Regions from separate parts of the Silvimonas iriomotensis genome, predicted to be linked through region 2. Evidence: predicted binding sites of a transcription regulator. Region 2 holds the regulator's gene; the other holds the start of a gene.
What was found. Region 2 encodes FliA, which starts transcription of late flagellar genes. Its sites were predicted from a motif close to GCTAAAGNTNNNNNNNNNNCNGCCGATAAT; they were not measured.

Region 1 (5,744 bases), on a different contig from region 2:
GCTGGATGGCACGCTGGCCCACGTGTTTGAACGTCTGATGCCGCTGGTGTTGAAGTCTGTCGGCCTGAGTTTGGGCAGAGTGCCCGGCCCGAATGACAAGCTGCCGGACCCGGCGGTGCCTGAGCAAGCGGCCAGCGTACCCGTCGTGGTCGCCAACCCGTATGAAACCTGGCTGCACGCACGCAATCTTTCGCTGGCCGAAGCCCGCATGATTGACACTCGGGTTGATCAGCTACCGCAGCAGACCGCCCGTTTTTACCTGATTGATCGCACCGGCAATCTGCCGGCCATTTCTGAGACGCTCAGCACGCTGGGTCAGCAGTATTTCAAAGGCAAGCAGGTCAGCATTGTGTCGCCGCTGACCGACCCGGACCCGCAAAGCGGCATTGCCTGGTTGCAAAGCGCTGACGGCTACGTGGCCGCCATGGCCGAGGTCGCCGGTGTGCCGTCGGACTGGGTTGGCTTTGTCGAGGCGGGTGACCGGCTGACGCTGGACGGTTTGCTGCTGGGCCTGTTGCAGGCGGCAGAACAGCCGCAATGGCAGGCCATTTACTGGGATGACGACTGGATTGATGACCAAGGCAAGCCAGACTCGCCGCGCATGAAGCCGGATTTCAGCCCGGACCTGATGCGCGCCATGCCTTATGCCGATGGTCTGCTGCTGGTACGGCACAGCACCTTGTGCGCGGTGCTGGCCGCCGGTCCGCTTGAAGCCGGGGCGGAACAGGTTGACCTGCTGTTGCGCGTGTATGAACAGTTTGGCGAAAAAGCCATTGGCCACATCCCCAAGATCGGCAGCCATCTGGCGCGCCTGCCGTGGCGGGCTCTGGAAGATCACGGGCGCTCGGCGGCGTTTGCACGGGCGGTGCGCAATCACCTGGGCCGCCTGGCGTGCCCGGCCAATTTGTCTGAAGGGTTGATTCCTGGCACGTTGCACGTGCAGTACCAGCACAGCACTGCACCGCTGGTGAGCATTATCGTGCCGACCAAGGATCAGTTCGGCATGTTGTCGCGCTGTGTGGAAAGCGTGCTTGGCCGCACGCGTTACCCCAATTTTGAATTGCTGATTGTTGATAACAACACGTCCGCGCCGGATGCAGTGGCATTCCTCAACGGGCTGGAGCAAATGGCCAACCCGCGCATCCGGGTGATCCGCTATCCGCATCCGTTCAATTTTTCGGCGATCAACAACCACGCCGTGGAACTGGCGCACGGCGAATACGTGGTGATGCTCAACAACGATACAGCCATTGTCCAGGACAACTGGCTGGATGAAATGATGGCGCATGCGCAGCGCCCGGAAGTCGGGGCTGTGGGCGCACGTCTGCTGTATCCGGACGGCAAGATTCAGCACGCGGGCGTGGTGCTGGGTCTGCGCGGGCCGGCCGACCACCCATTCATTGGCATGGCCAGGGACGAGCGCGGTTACATGAACCGCCTGCAGGTAACGCAGAACTACTCGGTGGTTACGGCGGCGTGTCTGGTGATCCGCAAGTCTATCTACCGCGATCTGGGCGGCATGGACGAGCACGATTTCAAAGTCTCGTACAACGACGTTGATCTGTGTCTGAAGGTGCGGGAAGCGGGCTATCTGATTGTCTGGACACCGTTTGCATCAGTGCTGCATGAGGGCAGCGTCAGCCAGACCCAGGTCGATGCCACCGCGCAAGAAGCCAAGCGCAAGCGCTTCCAGGGCGAGCAGGACGCCATGTACCGCAAGTGGATGCGGCAGATTGGTCATGACCCGTACTACAACCGCAATCTGCTGGCACATGGCAACGGTTTTGAACTGGAGCAGCGCCGTCTTGTGTCGTTCGAGCCGATCTCCTGGAAGCCACCGATGCGCGCGCTGGTGCATCCGGCCGACCAGATGGGTTGCGGTCACTACCGCATGATCCAGCCGTTTCTGGCGCTGGAAGCAGCGCAGATGGTGGCGGGTGGTTTGACCAACGAGCTAATGGCACCGGTTGATCTGGCGCGGGTGGATGCCGATGTGCTGGTGTTCCAGCGGCAAATCACGGATGAACAGATTGATTTTCTGGCGCGGGCGCACAAGTTCTCGGGCGCTTATTGTATTTATGAGCTGGATGACTATCTGCCCAACCTGCCGCTCAAGAGCGCTCACCGCGATCACATGCCCAGGGACGTGCTCAAGCAATTAAGACGGGCGCTGCAGCATGTAGACCGCTTTGTGGTCTCGACCCAGCGTCTGGCCGAGCAATACGCCGACCTGCACGACAATTTCCTGGTCGTGAACAACTATCTGCCGGAGTCCTGGTGGAGCCATCTGCCAGAGCGGCGAAACGAATACCCGCGCCCGCGCGTGGGCTGGGCCGGCGGGATCAGCCACACTGGCGATCTGGAGTTGCTGGAAGGCGTGGTGCGCGAACTGGCAGGCGAGGTCGACTGGGTGTTCTTTGGCATGTGCCCGGACAAACTGCGCCCGTATATCAAAGAGTTGCATGAAGGCGTGCCGATTGCGCAATACCCGCTCAAGCTGGCCAGCCTGGAGCTTGATCTGGCGCTGGCACCGCTGGAGTTCAACGAGTTCAACGAGAGCAAGAGTAATCTGCGCTTGCTGGAATACGGCATCTGCGGTTTCCCGGTGATCTGTACCGATATTGAGCCGTACAAGGTGGATTTGCCGGTGACGCGCGTGCGCAATCGCCACAAGGACTGGATCGACGGCATCCGCATGCATTTGTCTGATCTGGACGAGACGCGCCGGCGGGGCGAGGCATTGCGCCTGGCGGTGAAAACCGACTGGATGCTCAATGGCAAAAATCTGGAGACATGGCGTAAGGCTTGGTCTCCCGATTAACGGCAGGCTGATACAAATCACAGTATCCGACAGGAACGGCGCGCTTCACGGCTCGCCGTTTTTTTTGCCCGCCAATCTGCAAATGGCCTGTGAATGCGGGCTCCAGCGGGGAAGGGGGATGAACGGCAGGAGGGGTATAGCAGAAATTTCTTATACTTTCCGAATGCGTCAGAAATTTCCGGAAAAATTTTTCAAAATTTCCCTAAAGTTATTTTCAGGCCCTCCGATAAACAGTCCAAGGACGCGGTGATGCGTCTGAACGTTGAACGCAAAACCCCCTATCGAGGAGCTACCAAATGTCTTTGGTTCTCAATACAAACGTAGCGTCGCTGCAGGCTCAGCAAAACCTGGGCAAGTCCCAGGACGCATTGAATACGTCGCTGGAACGCCTGTCGTCCGGTCTGCGTATCAATAGCGCCAAGGATGACGCCGCCGGCCTCGCGATCTCCGATCGCATGACGTCGCAAATCAACGGCATGAATCAGGCATCCCGCAATGCTAACGACGGCGTTTCGCTGTCGCAGACTGCGGAAGGTGCTCTGGGCCAGATGAGCGACATGATGCAATCCATCCGCCAACTGGCCGTTCAGTCCGGCAACGCGACGAACTCCACGTCCGACCGCCAGGCCCTGAACGCTCAAGTTAACCAACTGGTGTCCGAACTGGACCGTACCGCTCAAACTACCCAGTTTAACGGTCAGAACCTGTTCGACGGCAGCTTCACTGCTGCAACCTATCAAGTTGGTGCCAACGCCAACCAGACCATCACTGCAACCATGGGCAACTTCCGTACTTCCCAGTACGGTACGTTCCAGATGGGTGGCGGTAACGGTACTGGCCAACTGGCTTACACCAACGAAGTGACCGGTTCGACTGAAGGCGCAATCGGTGGCACCGCCACTGTGGCCGTGACCGGCGCTGTGGTGACCTCCAGCGGTACCATGTCCATCAACGGCAAGTCGGTTTCGGTTTCCGGTACTGACCAGGCTTCTGATGTGGCCGCCAAGATCAACGCTGCCAACACCGGCGTAACCGCAACTGCTTCGACTGAAGTTGATCTGTCGTTCGGTTCGGGTTCTTACTCGCTGGCTGTTGCTTCGAACAACAACACCTACGCTTCGGTGTCGTTCAGCGTGACCTCGTCTGTTTCGGGTCAGGCTCCGACGGCGTCCGACTACAACCAGGCTGTGACTGCGTTCAACAACGCACAATCGCAAACCGGCGTTGTGGCCCAACTGGCAACCTTCACCGACTCCAGCGGTGCCGTGACTTACGGTATCAAGCTGACCAACAACTCTGGTGCCAACATCCAGATGACGTCGGCCAGCGGTGTGTCCAGCGGCTTCGGTGGTACTGTGACCCAGTACAACTACGACACGACCAACTCGACCGGTTCGGCCCAGTACACTTCGGGTTCCGCTATCCAGTCGGCTGCAGGTTCGGGTAGCTTCACCTTCGGTGGTCAGGTTGTACTGAACTCCGCCAGCTCGTACTCCATCACCACCAGTGGTGCCGGTTTCGCCAGCGGTGTGTTCACCGGTCTGAACTCCACGGGTACCGCCTCTTACGGCCTGTCCTCCGGCTCGACCATGACTTCTTCGCTGAAGACCGTGCAAAGCCTGGATGTCTCGACCGTTGACGGTGCAACGCAAGCCCTGCGTATCGCTGACGATGCACAATCGTACATCGACAGCCAGCGCGCTCAACTGGGTGCTCTGCAAAACCGCTTCACTTCGACCATCTCCAACCTGTCGACCACGGTGACCAACCTGTCGGCAGCCAAGAGCCGGATTGAAGATACCGACTTCGCCTCGGAAACCGCCAACCTGACGCAATCGCAGATTCTGCAACAGGCCGGTACCGCGATGCTGTCGCAAGCCAACCAGCTGCCGCAAAGCATCTTGAGCCTGCTGAAGTAATCGGGCGCAAGACGTCTCAGGTAGTATGGAGGCATGATGCCCCGGCCGGTTCAAACCGTGCCGGGGCGTTTTTCCGTTCAAGGAGATAACTCATGCAAGTGCAGTTGACTCAATCTCTCACGGCGTTGTCGCCGACCACCGGCCAGTCCGGCAGTCAGACCCAGACAGCGGCGCAGACCGGTTCCGTCACCCAGAACGGCAACGTTGGCTCCAGCAACAACAGCAACGATGGCAAGAACGGGCAGCAAGCCGATGCGACCCAGGTCAATGACGCAGTCGGCAAGCTCAACGAAGCGGTCAAGAATTACCCGAACGGCAGCAGTCTGCAGTTCTCGGTAGACCCGGATAGCCAGACCCACATCGTCAAGGTGATCGATTCGCAAACCAAAGACGTGATCCGGCAGATTCCCAGCGAGCAGGCCATTGCCATTGCCAAGGCCATCGGACAATTTGAAGGCTTGCTGATTAAAGATAAAGCCTGAACGGCCGATATCACTGGATAGAGGCGGCGAACTTGCCGCAGGCCGTTCTGTCCGATTTGTAATGCGGGCGCCCTCGATACATTGATCGTCAGCCAGTTGGCATAACTGACTGGTATGATGGGGGCACGCACGCCAGGAGTTACCCATGACCTCGAGCATTTCTCCCACCCCTACGCCGACGCCTACACCGACGCCGACGCCCACACCGACTGCATCGCCCACGCCGAGCAGCAGTATTTCCGGTGGTCTGAGCAGTAGCAGCGGGTTGGGGGCGATTACCTCCATGGGTGTCGGCTCCGGCATTGACGTCTCCGGCATCATTTCGCAGTTGATGCAGGTTGAGCAGCAACCGTTGCTGGCCTTGCAAAAGCAGGAAGCCAGCTACGACGCGCAGTTGTCTGCACTGGGTACCCTGCAAGGCGCACTGACCGATTTCCAGAGCACGCTGACCGCGCTGTCTGACCCGACCAAGCTGCAGTTGTCGACGGCAACGCTGGCCAATACCTCGGTGGGCACGGCGAC
Region 2 (5,744 bases):
AAAAGCAACTTCAAAAGCAACTTCAAAAGCAACCCGACCCTGCAAACCGTCCGTTCGCAAGAATGGTGGGTTTAGCCCACCACCTCGTCATTCCTGCGAAGGCAGGAATCCAGGCCGCAGCCCAACGGGCTGCTTTCGGTGGTCTATCACGGCCGTCTTGTGGTGGTTCCGTGGTGCTTGCATGCATTGCAGCTGGATTCCGGCCAAGGGGGCCGCCGAGGTCCGGAATGACGAGTCAATGGGGTGCGGGTTGGATTTGCCGCTGCCACTGCCATGGGCAGGTATTGCTGTGGTTTGGGTTTTGCCGTTGTTGTTGCCGTTGTTGTTGCTGTTGTCGTTGTAGTTGCTTTTGACTTTCCTCCCCCATTAAAGCCAAGCGCCGATGGAGCGGAGGGAGACCTTAGGCTCCCGACCGACTGAGGGAAGCCCGGAGGGCCGCCAGGCTGGGGTCGCCTTTCTTTGCCTACTTTCTTTGGCGAAGCAAAGAAAGTAGGGTGGGCCCGGCACCCCGGGTATCAAATGCTTTTAAACCCGCGCCGAAGGCGCTAACAAAATGTCCAGGTTTTCAAGGCTCCGGCCCCCAAAGGCCACCTTCGGCGGCCAGACTGGATTCCTGCCTCCGCAGGAATGACGAAGCGGAGTGCAGCCTCTCAGCAAACCAGGCCCACCCCCGCGCCACCGCGCAAAAATAGTTTGCTGCCCACACCCCCCAAAAACAAAAAAGCGCCGGATTCCCCAGCGCTTCTCCGTGCTCCGAAAAGCAAAAACCTCATTCCCCCGCAGCCGGCGCCAGCACCGTCCGGTTGCCATTACTCTCCATGGCACTCACCAGCCCCGCATTCTCCATCTGCTCAATCAACCGGGCCGCCCGGTTGTAACCAATGCGCAGTTGTCGCTGCACAGACGAGATCGAAGCGCGGCGGCTTTTCAGGACAAACGATACCGCTTCGTCATACAGCGGGTCGCTTTCCTCGCCACCGGCCTCGGCCCACGGGGCGCCGCTGCTGCCGGCGGCGGCTTCGGCATCAAGGCCGCCGTTGAGGATGCCTTCGACGTAGTCCGGTTCGCCGGTGGTCTTGAGGTATTCGACCACGCGGTGGACTTCGTCATCGGCCACAAAGGCGCCGTGCACGCGTTGCGGGTAGCCGGTGCCGGGCGGCAGGAACAGCATGTCGCCCTGGCCCAGCAGGGCTTCGGCGCCCATCTGGTCCAGGATGGTCCGGCTGTCGATCTTGGACGAGACCTGGAACGCCACGCGCGTCGGGATGTTGGCCTTGATCAGGCCGGTGATCACGTCCACGCTGGGGCGCTGGGTAGCCAGGATCAAATGGATGCCGGCGGCGCGGGCTTTCTGGGCCAGGCGGGCGATCAGTTCTTCGATCTTCTTGCCCGCCACCATCATCAGGTCGGCAAATTCATCGACCACCACCACCACGAACGGCAGGTGCGTGAGCGGTTCGGGGTTGTCCGGGGTCAGGCTGAACGGGTTGCTGAGCGGCTTGCCGGCTTTCTCGGCTTCTTTCACTTTCTGGTTGAAGCCGGCCAGGTTACGCACGCCCATGGCGCTCATCAGGCGGTAGCGTTTTTCCATCTCCGCTACACACCAGTTGAGCGCGTTGGCGGCCAGTTTCATGTCGGTGACCACCGGGGCCAGCAGGTGCGGAATGCCGTCGTAGACGGAGAGTTCCAGCATCTTGGGGTCGACCATGATGAAGCGCACTTCGTCCGGCGTGGCCTTGTACAGCAAGGACAGGATCATGGCGTTCACGCCGACCGACTTGCCCGAACCCGTGGTGCCGGCCACCAGCATGTGCGGCGCTTTGGCGAGATCCGTGACGATGGGCTTGCCGGTGATGTCCTTGCCCAGTGCCATGGTCAGTCTGGAGCTTTGGGTATGGAATGCCTCGGAACTGAGGATCTCGCTCAGCCGGATCATCTGCCGCGTCGGGTTGGGTAGTTCCAGACCCATGCAGGTCTTGCCGGGAATGGTTTCCACCACGCGGATCGACACCAGACCCAGCGCGCGCGCCAGGTCTTTCATCAGGTTCACGATCTGCGAGCCCTTCACGCCGGTGGCTGGGTCGATCTCGTAACGGGTGATGACGGGGCCAGGGTAGGCGGCAATCACTTTGACTTCGACATTAAAGTCCGCCAGCTTGCGTTCGATCAGGCGGCTGGTGAATTCCAGTGTTTCGTGGCTGATGGTTTCCTGCGCGGCCACGGGCGGCGTCAGCAGGTTGAGCGCGGGCAGGGCGGCCTCGCCTGGCGGCAGGTCAGCAAATTCGAACAGCGAGGGCTGCACGGCTTTTTTCTGTTCTTGCGCGGCTTTCTTTTCCTCAGCCTTTGCTACGGCCTTGGCGACCGGGATTTCCATGACGGGTTCAGAAATCACCAGCGGCGGCGCTTCGTCTTTCTTTTTCTTCTCTACGCTGACGCGTTCTTCACGCGCAACAGAGGCTTGCCGGCCAATGCGGCGGTCTTGCGCGGCCTGCCAGGTATCGATGACCTTGAGGACGACCCATTCCACAATCGCCCCGATGCGTTCCATCAGGTCCAGCCAGGACAAGCCGGTAAACAGCGATACGCCCACGGCCCACAGTGCGGCGAGCGCGACGGTGGCACCGGTAAAACCCAGCACGTGATACAGCCAGCCGCCCAGCGCCAGGCCCAGCACGCCGCCGGGGGAGAGGGGCAGATTGAAGTGAATGGAGTGCAGCCGCAGCGCTTCCATGCTGCAGCTGGATAACAGGATGGCAAGGAAACCCACACAGGCCAGAAACACCACCGGGCGGGAGGATTCGCTCACCCGGTCCAGCCGGCGATAGCCCCACCAGATGGCCGCAAACAAAAATGCCACCCACCACCAGGCAGAAAAACCGAAGACCGAGAGCAGGATGTCAGACAGATATGCGCCAAACAGGCCGCCACGGTTGTGGACATCGGCGCGGGTGGCGCTGTGCGACCAGCCTGGGTCTGCCGCATGCCAGGTGGCCAGTGCCAGCACCAGATAAAGTACTGCCGCCACCAGCAGCAACCACCAGGATTCGCGCAGGACGTTGGCCAGTTGCGGAGGCAAGGCAGAGCGCGACGAGGCGTTAGAGACATTTTTCTTGCGAAAGAAAGCCATGTGACCAGGAGCTGGGGCCGGAATGTTTGGACTTGGGGATTATAACGACAAGCGGGCTGTGGCAGGCGTCGCCGGCCGCAAATCGTCGATATTGTGCCGGGCCACCGGTCAGGTGGCAGGCGGGTGTCGCACGGTTAAGACACCTGCCGCGTGGCGGCCCTGTTGTTACAGGTAGGCCGCCAGCTTGCTTTCCATCATGCGCGGGTTTTCACCGTTGGCAATGGTGATCAGGCCCTCGGTCAGCATTTCACGGCGGCGTACTTCGGTGCCGATATGAAACTTGAGCTTGTTGGCGATCGGCAGAAAGATCAGGTTGGCAGAGCCGACACCGTAAATAGTGGCCACAAACGCCACCGCGATACCGGCCCCCAGGCGCGAAGGGTCAGAGAGGTTTTCCATGACGTGGATCAACCCCAACACGGCGCCCAGAATGCCGATGGTGGGCGCATAACCGCCAGCGGCCTCCCAGATTTTGGCCGCTGCGCGCGCGTGCAATTCCCAGGCGTCGATATCCAGTTCCATGGCGTGGCGGATGGTTTCGGGCTCAGCGCCATCCACCAGCATTTGCAGGCCCCGTTTGACGAAGGGGTCTTTCTCGCTCATGGCGAACTGCTCCAGCCCCAGCAGGCCGGCGCGGCGGGCTTGCTGGCTCCAGGTGGTCAGCGTATTGAGAATGCGGCGGAAGTCGTGAGCGGGCGGCACAAACACCCATTTGACCATGCGCATGCCGGCGACAAAATCCACCACCCGGCTTTGCAGCATGACAGCGCCGGCGGTACCGCCGATCACGATCAGAAAAGCGGTGAATTGCAGCAAGGAGCCGATGTGGCCGCCTTCCAGCCACTGGCCAAGGGTAATGGCGATGAGGCCCAGCAAGAGGCCGATGACACTGATTTTATCCATGCGCCGGGAGGGTCATTGTTGTTCAGGTTATTTCGGCGGCAGCCGCGTTTTCTTTAATTCTTCAAGCAATTATTTGCAAGGTATTGCTGGCCCGTTCAGCGATGCAGCCAGTCTTTCAGCTGCGCCCGCAACCGGCCGATGGCCTGGCTGTGCAATTGCGATACGCGTGATTCAGTGACGCCCAGTACGGCGCCGATCTCTTTCAGGTTCAGCTCTTCATCGTAGTACAGCGCCATGACCAACTGTTCGCGTTCGGGCAATTTGTTGATGCCCTCGATCAACATGCTTCTGAAGCCGGCATCGGCAATCTGGTTGAACGGGTTGGCGGTGTGGTCTGCGGCAACCTGATCCAGATAGTTGTTGTGCTCGTCTTCGTCTTCAAAATCTTCGTAGTACACCAGTTGATGGCCACGGGCATCGGCCAGCATGCGCTGGTATTCGTCCAGCGGCAGCCCCATGGAACGGGCGATTTCGCTTTCTGACGGCGCGCGCCCCAACTGGTGTTCCAGCGTGGACAGCGCGTTTTCGATTTCGCGCATGTTGCGGCGGGTCTGGCGCGATGCCCAGTCGGCATTGCGCAACTCGTCCAGCATGGCACCACGAATCCGTTGCGAGGCAAAGGTCTCAAACTGCACGCCGGTGGAGGGATCAAAATTGCGTGCGGCCTCCATCAAGCCCATCAGGCCCACCTGGATCAGGTCTTCAACGTCCACACTGGCCGGCAGGCGCGACACCATGTGGTAAGCGATACGCTTGACCAGTGGCGCATGCCTGGTAACCCGATCGTCGTCTCCGGCGTTCTGGGTTTGTTTGTAAAGGTGCAAAGCGCGTTGTGCGGGCATTGGCAAGGCTGCGGATTACGGCAATATCAATATAACAAATCAGGTGCGGCCTGCGACGCCTGATACATGGTCGGGCCGCCCTTCGGGGCGCTGTTGCTACTTGATTGTCATATCAATCACGCGTGCTCGGCAACCCGCTTGTCAGCGTTTGGGCGTTTTACCAGGCGTTACCTTGAGCCAGCTCATCTTGCAGGCGCTGCAGCAAGGCCAGCCGGCTTGGGGCAATGGCGCCGTCGGCAACGGCCTGGCGCATGGCGCAGTCCGGCTCCTGGCGATGGCGGCAATTATGGAAACGGCACTGCCCCACAAACGGGCTCAGGTCCGGCATCAGGCCGGGCAGGGCTTCTTCCTTGATATGCGCCAGACCAAACGACTGCACCCCGGGGGAGTCAATCAGATCAGCGTGTTCATCAAGGTGATACAGCGTGGCGTGCGTGGTGGTGTGCTTGCCGCTATCGAGCGCGGTGGAGATATCGTTCACGCGTGCGCCGGCTTCGGGGATCAGCGCATTCAGCAGCGTTGATTTACCCATGCCGGACTGGCCGACCAGCACCGAGATATGGCCCTGCAGCCGCTCACGCAGCGGGCTGACGTCTTCCCGGGCAGACAGGGCCAGCAGCGGGTAGCCCAGTTTTTCGTAATAGGTGAGTGCCTCACGCGCGGCGGCCGCTTCAGGCAAGTCGCACTTGTTCAGCAAGATCAACGGCTTGATGTCTTGCGACTCTGCCGCAATCAGGGTGCGGCCGATCAGCTCATCCAGATAACTGGGCACTGGCGCGACCACGATCACAATCTGTGTGACGTTGGCGGCAATCAGCTTGGAGCGCCACTGGTCAGAGCGGTACAGCAACGATTGGCGCGGCTGCACTTTT

Region 1: the regulator FliA is predicted to act here: its motif matches at 3,023-3,052, upstream of IEX57_RS21325 (flagellin N-terminal helical domain-containing protein).

What each region holds. Positions count from the first base shown of each region.
Region 1 covers NZ_BMLX01000001.1:657,317-663,060, forward strand. Annotated here, with positions in the region: gene IEX57_RS02955 (glycosyltransferase) at 1-2,821, shown strand, start outside; gene IEX57_RS21325 (flagellin N-terminal helical domain-containing protein) at 3,118-4,740, shown strand; gene IEX57_RS02965 (flagellar protein FlaG) at 4,833-5,222, shown strand; gene fliD (flagellar filament capping protein FliD) at 5,368-5,744, shown strand, end outside.
Region 2 covers NZ_BMLX01000002.1:487,432-493,175, reverse strand. Annotated here, with positions in the region: gene IEX57_RS08795 (DNA translocase FtsK) at 770-3,127, opposite strand; gene IEX57_RS08790 (flagellar motor protein) at 3,293-4,030, opposite strand; gene IEX57_RS08785 (RNA polymerase sigma factor FliA) at 4,126-4,872, opposite strand; gene rsgA (ribosome small subunit-dependent GTPase A) at 5,030-5,744, opposite strand, start outside.